One region of the Massilia forsythiae genome, then DNA from elsewhere that is predicted to be linked to it. Evidence: predicted binding sites of a transcription regulator. Region 1 holds the regulator's gene; each other region holds the start of a gene.

Region 1 (4,377 bases):
GCAGGCCAACGCCTACATGATCGGCATGCTGCGCATCGTCGACCTGCGCGCGAAAGCACAGCGCGAACTGGGCGACAGGTTCTCGCTGCCGGCCTTCCACGACGTGGTGCTGCGCAACGGTTCGGTGCCGCTGGATGTGCTGGGGGAAGTCGTCGACCGCTGGATCGCGGTGCAGAAGAGGTCGTAAGCTGGCAGGGTGCCGGCTGCCGCCGACGCGGCGGCGCTGCATGTCATGCAAACCGTTGCGGGAGATTGTCATGCTCAGCCAGCGCACCGCGACCGGCGCCGATCTCGATGCCTTGTGGGACCTGCGCACGCGCGCGGTCCGCATCAGTTGCGCCACGCACTATCCGTCCGCCGTGATCGCCGCCTGGAGCGCGGCGTCGCCGCCGCCGAGCCTGGCGCAATTGACGCTTGCCGGCAGCGTGCTGCTGATGCGGCGCGGCGAGCGCCTGGCCGGCTTCGGCGCGCTCGACCTGGAGACCGGCGAAGTCGATGCCTTGTTCGTCGACCCCGACTGCCAGGGCGGCGGCATCGGCCGCGCCCTGCTGGACGCGCTGGAAGCGATGGCGCGCGAGGCCGGCCTGGCGCGTCTGTTCCTGTCGGCGTCGTTGAACGGGACGCCTTTCTATCGCCGCGCCGGATTTACGGCCTTGCGCGAGCAATGGCACGAGCACCATAGCGGAATCGTCATCAGATGTGTGCTGATGGAAAAAGATTTAATGATTCGTATAAAGCCTGTTATCTGAAAATGACAATAAGAATTCCCGATAATAAATAAACATGCATAATTGATCATTGGGTCATTTTGAATGCTTACATGTGGTTACATCTGTTTAGATTAAATTACTTTAGATTGATAAATACATTTTCCAGTGAAACTGTTATTTACTCTATTTAATAGTCTATTCAATCACACAATGCCCATCTCGAATCTGCGTGTCCTGAGTGCCATTCTGGCATCTTCCTTCGCCTTGCCATCCTTTGCGAGCACCCTGTCTGTCGGACCCGGCAAGACCTATGCCGCACCATGCGCCGCCATTGCCCGCGCCGCGGCGGGCGATACCATCGAAATCGCCGGCGGCATGACGTATTCCGGCGATGTCTGCGCCATCGGCAAGAACAACCTGACGATTCGCGGCGTCAACGGCCGCGCACGCATCGACGCCGCGGGTGCCAACGCCCAGGGCAAGGGCACCTGGGTCGTCATCGGAAACAATGTGGTTATCGAAAACGTCGAGATGTTCGGCGCCAAGGTGCCGGACCAGAATGGCGCCGCGCTGCGCCTGGAAGGCACCAATTTCACCCTGCGCGGCAGCTTCATTCACGATAATGAAAACGGCATCCTGGCCGGTGCGAATACCGCCAGCAATATTCTCATCGAGACCACGGACTTCGGCCATAACGGTAATGGCACCGGTTATACGCATAATGTCTATATCGGCAATGTGGCAAGCCTGACATTCCGCGCCAATTATTCGCACGATGCGAATGGCGGCCATGACCTGAAATCGCGCGCGATCCTGAATACCATCGTCTACAACCGCTTTTCCAGTACGCCCGACGGTCAGACCGGCACCACGGCCAGCGGCAAGCCATCCTATGAAATCGACTTGCCGAATGCGGGCACGTCGTACGTCATCGGCAACGTGATCGAGCAACCGGCCGGCAGCGCCAATCAAACCATGCTCGCCTACGGCGAGGAGGGCGTCACGAATCCGGGCCAGGACCTGTATGTGGTCAACAACACCTTCCTGAACGACGACACGTCCGGCGGTACCTTCGTCATGCCCGGTTCCGGCGTGACCAAGCCGGTGCTGCTGCAAAACAACATCTTTGCAGGCATCGGCACGATGAGCAGCCAATCCGGTTCGCTGGACCGGACCAACTACCGCTCCATCGCCCCCGGGTTCGTCAACCGCATCGCCTACGACCTGCACCCGATCGCCAGCGCGCTGATCGTCGACGCCGGCTCCGCCCCCGGCTTGTCGGCCAGCGGCTTCGCCCTGGCGCCGACGGCGCAGTACGTGCACGCCGCTTCCAGCGAAACGCGCACGGTGTCGGGCAGCATCGATATCGGCGCCTATGAAGCGGTCGCGGCCGTGACCACCACGCCGACTGTGACCTGGACCACCTGCGCCAGCGAAAACGGCGTCTGCCGCTTCTCCGGCACGACGCAGGTGCGCTACGGCGCCAACAACGCGTACGTCACGAAGACCGCGACCGGTTCCATCGCCTGCAACAATGCGACCTTCGGCGATCCGGCGCCGAACGTGGTGAAGTCGTGCCAGTACGCGCGCTAGGCCCTAAACCCTAGGCCATCGGACTGCATTGCTCGGTGCCGGCCGCCATCGCCTTCAGGCGCGCCGGTTCCAGCAAGGTGACTTCGCGCTTGTCCACCTGTAGCAGTCCCATCTTCCTGAAGCGCGACAGCAGCCGGCTGATGCTCTCGATGGTCAGCCCGAGGTAATTGCCGATGTCCTCGCGCGACATCCGCAATTGAAAGCGGGTCGCCGAATAGCCGCGCGTGGCGTAGCGCGCCCCCAGGTTCACCAGGAACACGGCGAAGCGCTGCTCGGCGCGCATGTTCCCGAGCAAGAGCATCACGTTCTGCTCGCGCGTGATTTCCTGGCTCATCATGCGGTGGAAGTGGCGCAGCAGGGCCGGCACCTGGCCGAACATCTCTTCCAGGTTGGCGAACGGGATCTCGCAGACTTCGCTGTCTTCCAGCGCCACCGCGTCGCAATGGTGGCGGTCGCCGCTGATGGCGTCCATGCCCAGCAGCTCGCCGGCCATCTGGAAGCCGGTGATCTGCGCCTCGCCGGCGGCGTTGATCTGGTAGGTCTTGAAGTGGCCGAAACGCACCGCGTACAGGCTGCGGAACGGGTCGCCTGCCTTGTACAGATGTTCGTCGCGCGCCAGCCGGCGACGGCGGCCGATGATCTTGTCGAGGCGGTCGATGTCGGCGTCTTCCAGGCCCATGGGCAGGCACAGCTGGTGCATGCTGCAGTTGGCGCAACTGACCTTCAGCGCACCGACATTCAACGGCGTGTCCGTCTGGACGGGCGAGCGTTCGGCAGGGGAGGCGGCGTGGGTCATGGCGGGCGCTCGGTGGACGTTGGGGGAGCTCGAGGAGCGTAAACACCGGGAATTATAGCTTTCCAGAACCGGTGATGAGCGAACAGCCATGTACAGCCTGGTGGATGCTTGCCACAAATACCAGCTGCTGTGGTATTTCTCCCGCTTTTTGCCACGTCATCGAGTTGCATTCGATAGAACGCGCTTGACGAATTTTTCTTGTTGCTCAGATGGTAACAGTTTTTATACTGAATTTATTTCGATGTCTGCTATGACCCTAAACAGACCTTCACCAATTGGAGCGGAAACGCCCCTGCGGCAATTATTGCAAGAGCATGGAGATAAGCTAGATGCACGTTACAAGCAACGTAAGTGAATCAGTTGCGAAAACCGCACTTGCTACGGTAGACCATCCCTTGCATGCTGAAGTAATCGGCTGGGCAAACTGCGCGAGTGACGTTTTCACACAACCGAAGAGCTTCGTTGATCGCGCGCGCTTTTCCGATCAAGACAGAAGTTTCCTGCACCAGGCTCTGGATGGAGTGCCAACGGTTCTAGTAGTGGCCTATTGGACGTCACCGGACAAGTCCGAGCCGATGTCAGGTTGCGGGAAACTATATTCCTTCCTTCTTCATCCTGAGACCTTCGCAGTTATTCAAACTGACATCAGCAAATGGCGCTCATGATTTATCGGGTAAGTATCGCCAAGATTGAAATGGCCACGGTCTGCTTCGGGGCAACTCCAGCCGTCCTGACGCACATTTCTGTAATCCTCCCGATCATGCTGCCTGACGCAGTCATCTAACCCTTTCGTTCGACAACCCGCGTCTCAGCCGGCATCGCGTGCTGCTCCCCGACGTCCACCGATGTGCTTCCCGGTCCAAGCCCCCTGGCCGACGCGCGGTGCGCCGCCCACGCATGTCCGACGATGATCTTGACCGCCGCCATCAAGGGCACCGACAGGAAAATCCCGGCGACGCCGCCGATCTCATCCCCGACCAGCAAACCGACGATGACCAGCAGCGGCGAGACCTCGACGCCCTCGCTCATCAGGTAGGGATTCAGCACGTAATCCTGGAACACGCGGTAGCCGACGATGAAGCCGGACAGCAACAGCAGACTGTCGAAGCCGGTCACCGCCGCGATGGCGACGCTGCCGACCAGCGCGACGAGCGGTCCCACGAAGGGGATGAATTCCAGCACCGCCGCCACGGCGGCGAGCACCAGTGCATACGACACGCCCATCAGGGAAAAGGCAGTGCCGTAGGCCACCAGGGTCGACAGCGACAGCAGCAGCAG
Region 2 (4,377 bases), 2.8 Mb from region 1:
GGCCGATGCAGATCTTGCCGCCGATGATGGCGATGGTGGCCGGCACCGCGCCGGCATCGCGGATCACCTGCTCGACGTCGCGGGCGGTCTGCACGTTCTGCGGGTAGGGCATGCCGTGCGAGATGATCGTCGATTCCAGCGCGACGATCGGCTTGCCGGCCGCGCGCGCGGCTTGCACTTCGGGGGAGAATTGGAGAAAAGCTTGCATGGTTCAGTCCTGTTCGGGTGATGCGGAGTTTGTGTTCGTGTTCGCGTTCTTGTCGAGGCTGGCGACGATGTCGGCATCGACTGCGGCCAGGCTGTCCGGGCCGAGATCCGGGTGCACGGTCGCGCGCGTGCCCACGGTCAGCTTCGAGAGCTGCAGGCCGCGCCGGCAGGCCAGCACCAGGCCGCCGTCGCGCTCGTCGCCTGCGGCGCCGGCTTCGTCGTCGGCGCCCAGGTCCTGCGCCAGCGACCAGCACACGGCCGCCGCGAAGGCATCGCCGGCGCCGGTGACGTCGACCACCTCGGCCTGCGGCGCCGCCAGGTGCACGATGGGGGCAGTGGGGCCGTCGGTCAGCAGCACGCCGGCGGCGCCGCGCGTGACGACCACGTCGCGCGCGCCCTGCGCCTGCAGCGCGCGCATGGCGGCGCCAAGCGCGGCGTCGTCGGCAAGGTCATGGCCGGCGCGCGCCGCCAGTTCGCCGGCATTCAGGATCAACAGGCGCACGCCGGACAGGTCGCGCGGCAGGCGCGCCATCTTCGGTTCCGACACCGCCACCAGCACCAGCGGCGCCTCGCCGCGGCGCGCCCCGTCGACGATCGCCTCGACCGTCGCCAGCGGCAGGTTGAGGTCGGCCGCCACCAGCGCCGCGCCCGTGAACTGGGCCTGGCGCGCGGCGATGAAGGCGGGGTCGAGCTGTTCGTACAGCGCCATGTCGGCCAGCGCCACCACCATGTCGCCGTCCTGGTCGAGCACCGCGGTGTAGGTGCCGCTGGACACGCCGTCCAGGCGCAGCGCGCCGCGGGTGTCGATGCCGAGCGTCTCGGCATGGGTGAGCAGGGCGGCGCCCGAGCCGTCGGCGCCGATCGCCGTCAGCAGCGATACCTGCGAACCCAGGCGCGCCAGGTTCTCGGCGATGTTGCGCGCCACGCCGCCGAAGGATTCGCTCTGCACCGCCGGGTTCGAGGTGCCCAGCGCCAGCGTATCCAGCGAACGCAGCTTGCGGTCCAGGTTGGCGGCGCCGACGCAGACGATGGGACGGCGCTGCGGCGCGGTCGGCAGCACGTAGGCGCGGCCCAGCAGCTTGCGCTCGCGGATCAGGCCGGCGATGTAGCCGGCCACGGCCGAGCGCGACAAGCCGAGCTGGCCGGCCAGGTCTTGCTGCGCGATGAACGGATTGGCGCGGATCAGCGCGAGTAATTGTTGTTTCTTGCTTTGTTCGGACACGGTCGACATCGATTTAAACTTTTGTCTTTCATGTTAAACATATGTTTTAACGACGTCAACGCCAGCCGTTTTTGCCGGACTCATATAGAACAATCAACGAAAACAAGCCGGAGCGATTTACGATGGCGATTTATATAGTCTACATATAAATCAAGCAAAAAAATGGTATTTGCCATACCAATCCGCGATAATGCATAGTTCGCACATTCTGGTGCGCGGCCGCCCGCAAACCGTGCGACGTGCCCGCCGCCACCCGCACCGATTCCCGCATCGACCCAACTTATTTCTCGCGACAATGACCACTCACGTATTCAGCAATACTCCTTTCGACGCAGCCGACGTCATCCGTGCCCGCAAGCCCGGCTTCCAGCCGCGCGCCGCCCTGATCCTGGGTTCCGGCCTGGGCGTGCTGGCCGAGCAGATGACCGACGCCGTCTCGATCGGCTACGCCGACCTGCCGGGCTTCCCGATCAGCACCGTGCACGGCCACGCCGGCGAACTGGTGCTCGGCCTGCTGGCCGGCGTGCCGGTGGTGTGCATGAAGGGCCGCGGCCACTTCTACGAAGGCTACGGCCCGGGCGTGATGACCTCCGCCGTGCGCACCTTCAAGCTGCTCGGCTGCGAACTGCTGTTCGTGACCAATGCCGCCGGTTCGCTGCGTCCGGAAGTCGACGCCGGCAGCGTGGTGGTGCTGAACGACCACATCAACCTGCTGCCGGGCAGCCCGATGGCCGGTCCCAACGACGAGCGCTTCGGTCCGCGTTTCTTCAGCATGGCCAACGCCTACGACGCCGAGCTGCGCGACCTGGTGAAAGCCACCGCGGCGGACAAGGGCGTCACCCTGGCAGAAGGCGTGTACCTGGCCTGCCCGGGCCCGAACTTCGAGACCGCCGCCGAAATCCGCGCCTTCAAGACGCTGGGCGCGGACGTGGTCGGCATGTCCGTGGTGCCGGAAGTGATCGCCGCGCGCCACTGCGGCCTGAAGGTGGCCGGCCTGTCGGCCATCACCAACCTGGCCGAGGGCCTGAGCCCGTTCCCGCTGTCGCACGAGCAGACCCTGAAATATGCGGCGATCGCGGCCAAGGACATGGTCACGCTGATCCATGGCTTCGTCGAGCGTTTAGGCCAGACTGGCGCCGCCACCACGACCGCCGCTGCCTGATTACGGCCAGTGCAGCCAGAGCCGTCGTCCCCGCGCAGGCGGGGACCCATGCTGAGGCTCCGATAATCGTTAAACCGATGTCGAGGTAAACATTTTCTGAAGCTGGGTATGGGTCCCCGCCTTCGCGGGGACGACGGGTCAGCGATTCACTGCATCGAACGACATCAGCTCACTCCAACAACCGATTAGCGAGTAATCCATGTCACGCGCATTCATCCTCCTGCTTGATTCCTTCGGCCTCGGCGCGCTGCCGGATGCCGACAAATACGGCGACGCAGGCGCCAACACCCTCGGCCACATCGCCCAGTGGGCAGCCGACGCCGGCACGCCGATGGCGCTGCCGAACCTGGAACGGATCGGCCTGGGCGCCGCCGCGCACAAGGCCAGCGGCGCATGGCCGCAGGGTTTTAAGGTCCGTGACGGCTTCACCGGCGCCTGGGGCGTCGCGCGCGAGCAGTCGACCGGCAAGGACACGCAAAGCGGCCACTGGGAAATCGCCGGCGTGCCGGTGCTGTTCGACTGGGGCTACTTCCCCAAGACCGTGCCCTCGTTCCCGAAGGAGCTAACCGACAAGCTTCAGGAACTCACGGGCGTGCCCGGCTGGCTGGGCAACTGCCACGCCTCCGGCACCACCATCATCGACGAGCTGGGCGACGAGCACGTCGCCAGCGGCAAGCCGATCCTGTACACCTCGGCCGACTCGGTGCTGCAGATCGCCGCGCACGAAGAGCACTTCGGCCTGGAGCGCCTGTACCAGGTGTGCGAAGCGGCGTATGAGCTGGTCAAGCCGTACAACATCGGCCGCGTGATCGCGCGTCCGTTCCTGGGAGCGAACGGCAAGTACAAGCGCACCAGCAATCGCCACGACTACGCGGTGCCGCCGGTGGCGCCGACACTGCTGGACCACGTCAAGGACGGCGGCGGCGAAGTCATCGCCCTCGGCAAGATCAGCGACATCTTCGCGGGGCAGGGCGTGTCGCGCCTGGTGAAGGGCGCGGACAACATGGCGCTGTTCGACCGCCTGCTGGAAGTGGCCGACGAGGCCGGCGACAAGTCGCTGACCTTCGTGAATTTCGTCGACTTCGACATGCACTTCGGCCACCGCCGCGACGTCGCCGGCTATGCCAACGCGCTGCACGAGCTGGATGCGCGCCTGCCGGAATTCATGGCCAAGCTGAAGGAAGGCGACCTGGTCGTGGTCACCGCCGACCATGGCTGCGACCCGACCTGGAGCGGCTCCGACCACACGCGCGAACACATCCCGGTGCTGTTCTTCGGCCCGGCCGCGCCGGCTAGGGAGCTGCCGGTGTCAGACACCTTCTCGAACATCGGCGCCACGCTGGCGAAACACCTCGGCGTCCAACCCCTCTCGAACGGAACCGCACTGCTATGACCCAGAACCTGGATTTCCAAAGAAACACCGCGGTCGGACTCGACCTGGGCTGGATCAACCACCTGAAGGTGAACCGCAACGCCGCCGAGCGCCGCGCCGCCAGCCTGGCCAACCGCCGCACGGTGAAGAAGGATTACCAGGCCGCCTGGCTGATCCGCGCGATCGAGTGCATCGATCTCACCACGCTGTCCGGTGACGATACCCCGGGCCGCGTCGAGCGCCTGTGCCGCAAGGCCATGCGTCCGCTGCGCGCCGATCTGATGCAGGCGCTCGGCATCGAGACCTTGAGCACCGGCGCCGTGTGCGTGTACCACGAGATGATCACGCCGGCGACCCAGGTGCTGCAGGGCCGCCTGCCGATCGCCGCGGTCTCGACCGCGTTCCCGGCCGGCC
Region 3 (4,377 bases), 2.7 Mb from region 1:
CGGGCATACATCGACGCAGTCGGTATAGCGACAACGGATGCACGATTCGGTGACAACGTGGGTCATAACAGTCCTATCAATAATGGAAGCGGCGGCGGCTGGCGCGCATGGGGAAGCTCGCCGGACGCGGCAAAGCACTGTATTTTAGGGCAATTCGGCATTTACGACAAATCACGCTTATACACAATACACATAAGCAAATGTGATGTGCCGCCCGCGTGTTTGCGAACAATCGTGCGGAAAAGCGGGGGAAATCAGGCGCCGGTGCGCAGGTGGGCGAGCAGTGCCTGCCAGCCGGCGCCGGCGGGAGCGCCGTCCTCGTGCAGGACCACGCTGCGGCAGCGCCGGCCGTCGTCGGCGGTGATTTCCCAGCGCTGCAGGTCGGCGCCGATCGGGCAACCGGCGGCTGGTTGCGCGCCGAAGAAATCCAGCTGCTCCAGCAGCGCTTCGATCGACTTGCCGTCCGGGCGGCAGGCGGTGTCGACTTCGAGGCGTTCGACGCGGCCAGCAAAGCCGCCGCTGGCGATGGCGCTGATCTTCATGCCTGTACAGCCTTTCGGAAAACTCACGAGAGGGGAATGGTGCGAACCGGTGCGCCGGCTGTGGAAACGCCGGCCGCCGGTTCGCCGGCCGCAGGATCGCCGGCGGGAGCGCTGCCGGCATCCGCCGCCACGGCCACGGCGGCGGCAACAACGGTATCGTGCCGCGTGCCGATCGCGGCGATCATTGCCGCCTGGGCGGTTCCCGCGGCGCCGTCATTGCCGGCCGGGCCGAAGCGGCCGTGCTCGGCGCACCAGCGCGCCAGCGCCCGGCTTTCCGCGTCCAGCACGCGTTCGACATCGTAGTACTCGGCCAGGTTCATGGTGCCGCAGCAGGCGCGCCGGTCCTGGCGTGCGCCGGGCGGGTCCGTGACCAGCGCCGCCAGGCGCAGGCCGGGCGGGTGGACCGCGGCCAGGCCGGCCGGCAGTTCCAGCACTTCGCGCTGGACGAAGCGGTCGCGGATGAAGGTGGCGTATGCGGGAGGCTGGCCGTCCCGGGCGCACAGGCCCAGCATTTCGTTGGCGACGTCGGCATAGGTGGCGGCGCGTTCGGGGGCGGCGACCAGGGCGCGCAGCACCAGGCCGCGCAGCCAGCCGGCCACCCGGTGCAGCACGCCGGCGCAGTCTTCCAGTTCGGGCCGGCGCTCGAAGGCGAACAGGTCGGCCAGGATGTCGTAGACGGCGCCGGTGAACACCTGCGAGATCGCATGCACCTCGGTGCCGGCCTGCGACAGCGTCAGGTCGTTGTCGGCGTTGCGCAGGCCGTTGGTGCTGCCGAGTGCCAGGCCGAACTGTTCGGCGATGTCTGCCAGGAAGGTCTTGTCGTGCAGGCGCGCCTTGGTCTGGGCCACCACGGCGTCGCACTGGTCGAGCTGGGACAGCGCCAGGAAGATCGCGGTCAGGTCGCCGAAGGATTCGTGCAGGCCGCCGGTCTGGGGCGGATTGGCGGCTTCCAGCCAGTGCGGCTTGAGGCCGTCCAGCACCGCGTGGCCGGTCTCGTGGGCGACGATGTCGAAAGAACGGCAGGTGTACACCCGCCCGGTCTGCCCGGACGGCACGAAGTCGCCGAACTTCAGGCAGTTCTGCGAACGGCTGTAGTACGCGTTCATCACGTTCGGCAGCCCGTACGGGAAAACCTGCAGCGGCGCCACGTCGATGCTGTTGTTCCATTGCCAGGGCAGCGGCATGGCGGCGCCCGCGGCGGACAGGGCGCGCTGGTACATGGTCAGCGTCTGGCGCACCACGGCGAAGGTGTGGACGGCGTCGAACTGCGGGGTGTCCGGCATGGTCACGAAATCGCCGAAGGCATTCGGCTCCACCGCCGCGATGGACGGGTCGCCGATGCGGATGCGGGCGTCGCGCGGACCGGCCAGCACCACGCCCGGCAAAAAGGCGCGGCGGGTGCCGATCTCGTCCACCGACGGGTCCTGCTTCCACATCAGCACGCGGGCGCCGAAGGCGTACGGCAGCGGCAGGTCGCCAGGCATATCGCTTGCGCCCGCCTGCGCCGGGCCGGGGCCGGCAAAGCCGGGTACAACTCCTGGATCGAGCGATGCGGGCTGCAGGCCGGATGCGCCCGGCGCGCCGATCGGCCGCGGCCAACCGGGCTGGTCGAGCAGCTGGGCAGCCTTGCGGTGCTGGCGATAGGTGGCGGTGGGCATCGGGATGAAGCCGACCGGCGGGGTGGCGGGTGCATCCATACTGAATCCTCCTGGCTGGGTACACGACGATGGTCGCTTCTTGCTTGGAGGATATATTGATAATAATCAAGTGATTATTCTCTGTCTCAAAAATGCAGGACGGGTAGGGCGATGCTGGCCTTTGTATGGTTCAGCTGGCATCATGGCGGGCTGTCTTGTTTTCGATCAGAAGGAACAGCCGATATGGCGGATATCAGCATTACCCAGCAACACAATTTGAGCCGGGACGCGGCGCGCGCCGCCGCCCAGAAGGTGGCGGACAAACTCGCCGGCGAATACGGCCTGAGCTGCCGCTGGGATGGGGATGTGCTGCGCTTCGAGCGCAGCGGCGTGGAAGGTTCGCTGGCCCTGGAGAACAGCCAGGCCGCGCTGCGCATCAAGCTGGGTTTCCTGATGAGTGCGTTCGCCGCCACCATCGAGCACAAGGTGGCGGAAACCATGCGCAAGACGTTTGTTTAGTTATCTTTGAGGTCTTCGATCAGGTCGACGTAGCGCTGCATCGCGTCGTCCTTCGCCGTGCCCTTCAATTCGGCCCAGGCATCGTACTTGGCGCGGCCGACCATGTCGGTAAAGCCCGGGCGCTCGCCGGTCACGTCGCCGCCGGAACCCTGCTTATACAGCGCATAGATCTGCAGCAGCGTCATGTTGTCCGGACGCTCCGGCAGGTTTTTCGAATCGATCTGCGCCTGGGCAAATTGCTCTTGCAAACTCATGGTGACTCCTTGTGATGTCGATATGCAGGTACTGCGTAAAGTCATGCCTTAAAGGCAAGACAATACTCATCTTAGCGCATCGTGCAGGAAATCAAGGAGAATTCGTACGGATTTAGAAGAAGTGCTCGGATGGCGGCGATGCCGCCCACCTGCAATGCGATCGCCCCCGTATTGCGCCCGGCATCTTGGAAGCGAGCTTGGATTCCCGCCTGCGCGGGAACGACGCATGGCAAGCGTTGAGGCAGGGCGACGGTTACACGCCCAGCAGTTCGACGTCGAAAATCAGGGTCGCGTTCGGCGGAATCACACCGCCGGCGCCGCGGGCGCCATAGCCCAGGCTGGCCGGAATGGTCAGGCGGCGCGCACCGCCCACCTTCATGCCCTGCACGCCTTCGTCCCAACCCTTGATCACGTGGCCGGCGCCCAGCGGAAACTGGAACGGGTCGTTGCGGTCCTTGCTGGAATCAAACTTGGCGCCGGTGCTGCCGTCGTCGTTGCGCAGCCAGCCGGTGTAATGCACGGTCACGTACTTGCCGGCCGTGGCTTCGGGGCCGTCGCCGACGACGGTGTCTTCGTATTGCAGACCGGAATTCGTGGTAGTGATGGACATGGGTGTTCCTTAACGTTTGGTGAATGCCGATTGTAGTGCATGACATGTCAAAGCGCTATTAACGACTTTTCTACTGTGTTGCGGGCACGCGCCGAATGCGTCGGGAATCTGTTTGAAACCGGTCAACCCGTCATTACATCAGAACGTTTCCTCGTAGAATAAGACTTTTCCACCCAGCGTTCCTTCCGCCATGCCGCGCCTGTTTCGTCAGTTTTTCCTATCCGGTCTCTGCCTGTTTTCCGCCTTGCAGACTGCCCACGCCAACGTGGTGGTGGTGCTGAACTCGCGCGACGCCACCGTCCAGTTGCTCGACCAGGCCACCGGCAACGACAACGGTACCTTCGCGGTGGGCAAGGAGCCGCACCACCTGATGGCCACGCCGGACAACAAGTCGCTGATCGTCGCCAGTTCGGTCGGCAACGAGCTGATCTTCCTAGACCCGGTCACCGGCAAGGTGCAGCGCCGCATCGCCGACGTGCTGGACCCGTACCAGATCGGTTTCACCCCGAACCAGAAGTGGTTCGTGTCGGCGTCGCTGCGCCTGGACCGGGTGGACATCTACAAGTACGACGGCGCCAACCTGGCGCTCAGCAAGCGTATCCCGCTGGCGCGCATGCCCAGCCACATCGCCTTCGACGCCGCCAGCACCACCGCCTTCGTCACCCAGCAGGGCAGTGACCAGGTCAGCGCCATCGACCTGGCCACGCAAAGCGTCAAATGGACGCTCCCGGTCGGCAAGCTGCCGGCCGGCATCGCCATGACGCCGGACGACAAGTACCTGCTGGTCGGCATCATGGGCAGCGACTACGTCGAGG
Region 4 (4,377 bases), 810 kb from region 1:
ATGACCGCGGCGGGTCCGCGAGGGAGAATCGATGACTGCAACGAATCGCCAAGGGACGGCGCGCAAACGGCCGGTGCCGCTGGACCAGGTCAGGTTCTGGCTGGAACCCGGCCCGGTGGTACTGGTCAGTTCGGCCCACGACGGCGAGCGCGACGTGATGGTGATGGGCTGGCATACCGTGATCGAATTCACGCCCTCGCTGATCGGCTGCGTGATTTCGTCGGCCAACCACAGCTTTGGGCTGATCCGCGCCAGCCGCGAGTGCGTGCTCAACCTGCCGACCGCGGCCCAGCTGGAGCAGGTGCTCGGCGTCGGCTCGACCAGCGGCGCCGACACCGACAAGTTCGCCGCCTTCGGCCTCACGCCGGAACCGGCCGAGCAGGTCGGCGCACCCGCGATCCGCGAATGCCACGCCCAGTTCGAATGCCGCCTGCACGACGACAGCCTGGTCGACAAGTACAATTTCTTCGTCTGGGAAGTGGTGGCGGCGCGCGCGCTGGCTTCGCCGCGCCATCCGGAAACGCTGCACTACAAGGGGGACGGCACCTTCATGCTGGCCGGCGAGATCGTCCGGCGGCGCCGGCCCGGCCTGAAATGAGGCGGCGCCGCGGTCAGCGCGGGTGACGCAGCCGTCCCGGCACGTGCAGGGTGGCGCGCGCGGCGTTCGCGCGCCGGCGCGGCAGGGCGCCGGCAGGGGCGTCGGCCAGCGCCGTCGCGCCGGCCTGGGCGCTGCCCAGGCGGTGCTGGGCCAGCACGTCGAGCAGGGCGCACAGGACCTCGCGCCCGAGAGGCGCATCGCCGCCCTCGACCAGCGGCAGCACCCGGTGCAGCGCGCTCAGCACCACGGCGTTTTCCTCGCCCTGCTCGCGCTGGCGCTCCACGCCGAGCGTGCAGGTCAGGGTTTCCTCGTGGCGGAAGCCGGCCTCGACTTCGGCGACGACGAGCGCGAAGCCGCACGCGAACGCGCCGTCCGGCTGTGCCGCCAGCGCATGCAGGCGCGTGCACAGGCTCTTGCGCGCATGCCGCAACGCCGCGCCCAGCGGGCGCGGACGGCTGGCGATGGTGCGAGCGGGGTGTCGCGGGGGCATGGCACGGTTCTCCGTCTGCAAAGCAAATATGCAAACCAGGCAGTCAGTTTCTGTACTACGTCACGGCTGATTTGATCAAGATCACGAAGGATGTTTTAAACCCGGAGCATACGCTCCATGACGCGGCTTGGCCGCACCGATGAAAGGAATACCATGACCCGACTCACCGTCATCGCCACCCTGCGCGCGCAGGCGGGACACGAAGATGCCCTCGGCGAACAGCTGCGAGCCCTGGTGGCGCCCACCCGGCGCGAGCCCGGTTGCCTGGATTACGACCTGCACCGCAGCAACGACGACCCGGCCGAGTACGTTTTCTATGAAAACTGGATCGGCAAGGACGATCTCGACAAGCACCTGCAGATGCCGCACATGCGCGCCTTCGCCGAATTGGCGCCAGGGCTGCTGGACGGTCCGGTACGCACCCAGCTGCTGACCATGTTCGGTGAACCGGCGCGCTAGCACAGCCGCGCCGGCCGCCGCCACGGCAATTCCGATCGCGCTTCAGCGCACCACCAGCACCGGTATCGCGCTGTGGGTCAGCACCTTGGCGGTCTCGCTGCCCAGCAGCCGCGCCGCCATGCCGCGGCGGCCGTGCGAGGCCATCACGATCAGGTCGCAGGCCCGGTCGCGCGCGGCCTGCACGATCGCCTCGTGCGGCGAGTCGTGGCGCACCAGCAGCGCCTCGCAGGCGACGCCGGTCTCGCCGGCACGCCGGCGCACGTAGGCCAGGCCGTCCTGCGCCTGCTGCTCGCGTTCGTGGCGCCAGGCGTCGTCGATCGGCGCCGCCAGTCCCAGTTCCGGCGCCAGCAGGTAGGGCGGCGTGCTGGCATGCATGCCGATCACCACGGCGCCGGCCGGCGCCGCCAGGCGCAGCGCCATCTCGATGGCCCGCGCCGACAGTTCGGTGCCGTCGGTCGGCACCAGGATGCGTCGATACATCGGCTGCTCCCGTCATCGGTGGAAACGGACCGTGTGCGCGCCGACGAGTCCATGAAGATGCGTCGATAAGAGGCCAGGCCCGCCGCCCTCAGCGGTGCACCAGCACCGGCACCGTCCCGTGTACCAGCACGCGCTCGGTCTCGCTGCCGAGCAGCAGGCCGTGCAGCCCGCGCCGGCCGTGCGAGGCCATCAGGATCAGGTCGCAGCCGAGCCGGGCGGCGGCCTCGACGATCGCCTCGTAGGGACGGTCCGCGTTCACCTGCTCCAGCCGGCATGGCACCCCGGCGGCGCGCGCGGCGTTCTCGACATCGGCCAGCATGCGGCGCGCGCGCCTGGCGCTGGCGGCGGCGTACTGCTCGGGCGTGTCTTCCAGCATGTCGGGATCGGCGCTGAGTACGCGGAACGACGGCACCGCGGTCAGCCCGACGACGTCGGCGCCCAGTTCGCGTGCAAAGGCGACGCCGGCCAGGATCGCGCGTTGCGAGGCGTCGGAACCGTCGGTCGGCAACAGGATGCGCCGGAATACCGGGCCGGCGGCGGGCGCACCGGCGGCTGCGGCGGCTGCATCCGGCTTGCCGGTGTCGCCGGGCGCAATCTGCGATGCGTTCATGTGCGCTCCTTCCGGACGGCGGCTGTCGACGGCTTGAGCATGGCGAAACGACGCATGGCTTCTTTGAGATATATCAATCTCGTTGGCCGCCTGCCTGCGTCCGGGACGCGGATTATTCCGGCGCCAGCTGGAAACTGCCCTCGGCCACGGCGCGCCCGCCGCTGTTGACCACGTAGCCGCCGCCGGCCAGGTCGGCGCCCAGCACCAGTTCGCTCCCCAGCGGCGCCGGCGCGCGGAAACGTCCGGCCAGCGCCACCAGCGGGCGGCCCCCGGCCAGTTCCAGTTCGGCGCACGCGCGCGCCAGCGTGTGCATGCCGTGGATGATGGGGCGGCGCATCCCCATCAGGTGCGCCGACCAGCTCCACAGGTGGATCGGGTTCCAGTCGCCCGACAAGGCCGCGTAGGCGCGGCCGCTGTTCCCGGCCAGGCGCCAGGCGGCCAGCGCCGGCAGCGCCGCCGCGGCCGGGCGCGCATGCGGCTGGTTGCCGCGGCGCGCGCGCTGGCCGCGCACCATCAGGTAGGTGCTGCGGCAGGCGAACACCGTATGGCCGTCCTGCTCGCCGATGGTGTCGAGGGTGGCGTACACGGCGCCGTCCTCGGCCGGCGGCTGCACCGCCACGCTGGTGGCCAGCAGCAGCGGCGCGTCCGGCCGCGCCGGGGTTTCCACCCGCAGCGCGTTCTCGGTGTGCACCGCGCCCGGCAGGCGGAACGGGAAGTCCTGGTCGAGCATGGTCGCCACCTGGGCGCGCTGCGCCAGCAGGTAATAGAAGGTGAGCGGGATGCCCTGGCCGGGAAAGCCGAGCGCGTCGCGGTAGCGGCGCAGCTGGACGGCATCGATGGCGGCCAGGCGGAACACGGTGCGCGGCGTGCGCGCGCCGGACTTGCGGCGCGGGCGCTTGAACAGGGCGCGCAGCAGGGTGGCGGCGTTCAGCGGCGGCAGCGCACGCGCTGAGGGCGGCGCCGACGGCTTGGGTGACGGACGGGAAGCGAAGCGGGACGGTCGGTCGGTGGACATCGATACGGTTTCGGGTAAAACCTGCATTGTGCCTGAAACCGTATGTTGCACCGCAAACCTTGTTAGTTGAGCGTATCCGCGTTACCCTATCGTTTTGGCATAAAGAATGTCTTAATCATACGAGGATGGAATGAAGAAGCAGGTGTTGTTGGCGGTTGCGGTGTGTGCAGGTAGTGCAGGGGCGGGCGCGGCGGCCGCCCAGGAAACGGTGAAGATCGGCCACGTGGCCGCGATGACCGGCCCGGTCGCCCACTTCGGCAAGGACAGCGAAAACGGCGCGCGCATGGCGATCGATGCCCTCAACGCGCGCGGCGCCACGATCGGCGGGCGCAAGGTCGCCTGGCAACTGGTCGGCGAGGACGACGGCGGCGACCCCAAGCAGGCCACCGCGGCGGCCCAGAAGCTGGCCGACGCCAGGGTCAACGGCGTGATCGGCCACGAGACCTCGGGCACCACCATTCCGGCCTCGAAGATCTATTACGATGCCGGCATCCCGCAGATCTCGGCGTCGGCGACCAATCCGAAATACACGCAGCAGGGTTTCAACACGGCGTTCCGGGTGGTGGCCAACGACATCCAGCTCGGCCGCGCGCTGGGCCGCTACGCGGTCAAGACCATGGCCGCCAAGCGCGTCGCCGTGATCGACGACCGCACCGCCTACGGCCAGGGCCTGGCGACCGAGTTCGCCAACGGCTTGCGCCAGCAGGGCGTCAATGTGGTCGCCA

What was found. Region 1 encodes FNR, which switches genes on or off when oxygen is low (the NO sensors DNR and NnrR bind a similar motif). Its sites were predicted from a motif close to TTGATNNNNATCAA; they were not measured.
Positions count from the first base shown of each region.
Region 2: a site for FNR is predicted at 1,570-1,583, ahead of xapA (xanthosine phosphorylase). Genes of this name have one in related genera too.
Region 3: a site for FNR is predicted at 2,296-2,309, ahead of HH212_RS02835 (gluzincin family metallopeptidase). Genes of this name have one in related genera too.
Region 4: a site for FNR is predicted at 2,701-2,714, ahead of HH212_RS20830 (universal stress protein). Genes of this name have one in related genera too.

Region 1 is NZ_CP051685.1:4,147,879-4,152,255, forward strand. It holds gene HH212_RS17640 (DUF885 domain-containing protein) at 1-187, shown strand, start outside; gene HH212_RS17645 (GNAT family N-acetyltransferase) at 258-749, shown strand; gene HH212_RS17650 (right-handed parallel beta-helix repeat-containing protein) at 921-2,303, shown strand; gene fnr (fumarate/nitrate reduction transcriptional regulator Fnr) at 2,314-3,099, opposite strand; gene HH212_RS17660 (hypothetical protein) at 3,188-3,454, shown strand; gene HH212_RS17665 (AI-2E family transporter) at 3,880-4,377, opposite strand, start outside.
Region 2 is NZ_CP051685.1:748,195-752,571, reverse strand. It holds gene HH212_RS03215 (pseudouridine-5'-phosphate glycosidase) at 1-208, opposite strand, end outside; gene HH212_RS03210 (carbohydrate kinase) at 212-1,429, opposite strand; gene xapA (xanthosine phosphorylase) at 1,725-2,591, shown strand; gene HH212_RS03200 (phosphopentomutase) at 2,791-3,984, shown strand; gene deoC (deoxyribose-phosphate aldolase) at 3,981-4,377, shown strand, end outside.
Region 3 is NZ_CP051685.1:664,949-669,325, reverse strand. It holds gene fdxA (ferredoxin FdxA) at 1-66, opposite strand, end outside; gene HH212_RS02840 (protealysin inhibitor emfourin) at 255-542, opposite strand; gene HH212_RS02835 (gluzincin family metallopeptidase) at 566-2,239, opposite strand; gene HH212_RS02830 (polyhydroxyalkanoic acid system family protein) at 2,423-2,698, shown strand; gene HH212_RS02825 (acyl-CoA-binding protein) at 2,695-2,952, opposite strand; gene HH212_RS02820 (FKBP-type peptidyl-prolyl cis-trans isomerase) at 3,206-3,562, opposite strand; gene HH212_RS02815 (YncE family protein) at 3,753-4,377, shown strand, end outside.
Region 4 is NZ_CP051685.1:4,959,668-4,964,044, forward strand. It holds gene HH212_RS20810 (flavin reductase family protein) at 32-598, shown strand; gene HH212_RS20815 (hypothetical protein) at 612-1,088, opposite strand; gene HH212_RS20820 (putative quinol monooxygenase) at 1,242-1,547, shown strand; gene HH212_RS20825 (universal stress protein) at 1,590-2,027, opposite strand; gene HH212_RS20830 (universal stress protein) at 2,116-2,637, opposite strand; gene HH212_RS20835 (MaoC family dehydratase) at 2,750-3,652, opposite strand; gene HH212_RS20840 (branched-chain amino acid ABC transporter substrate-binding protein) at 3,783-4,377, shown strand, end outside.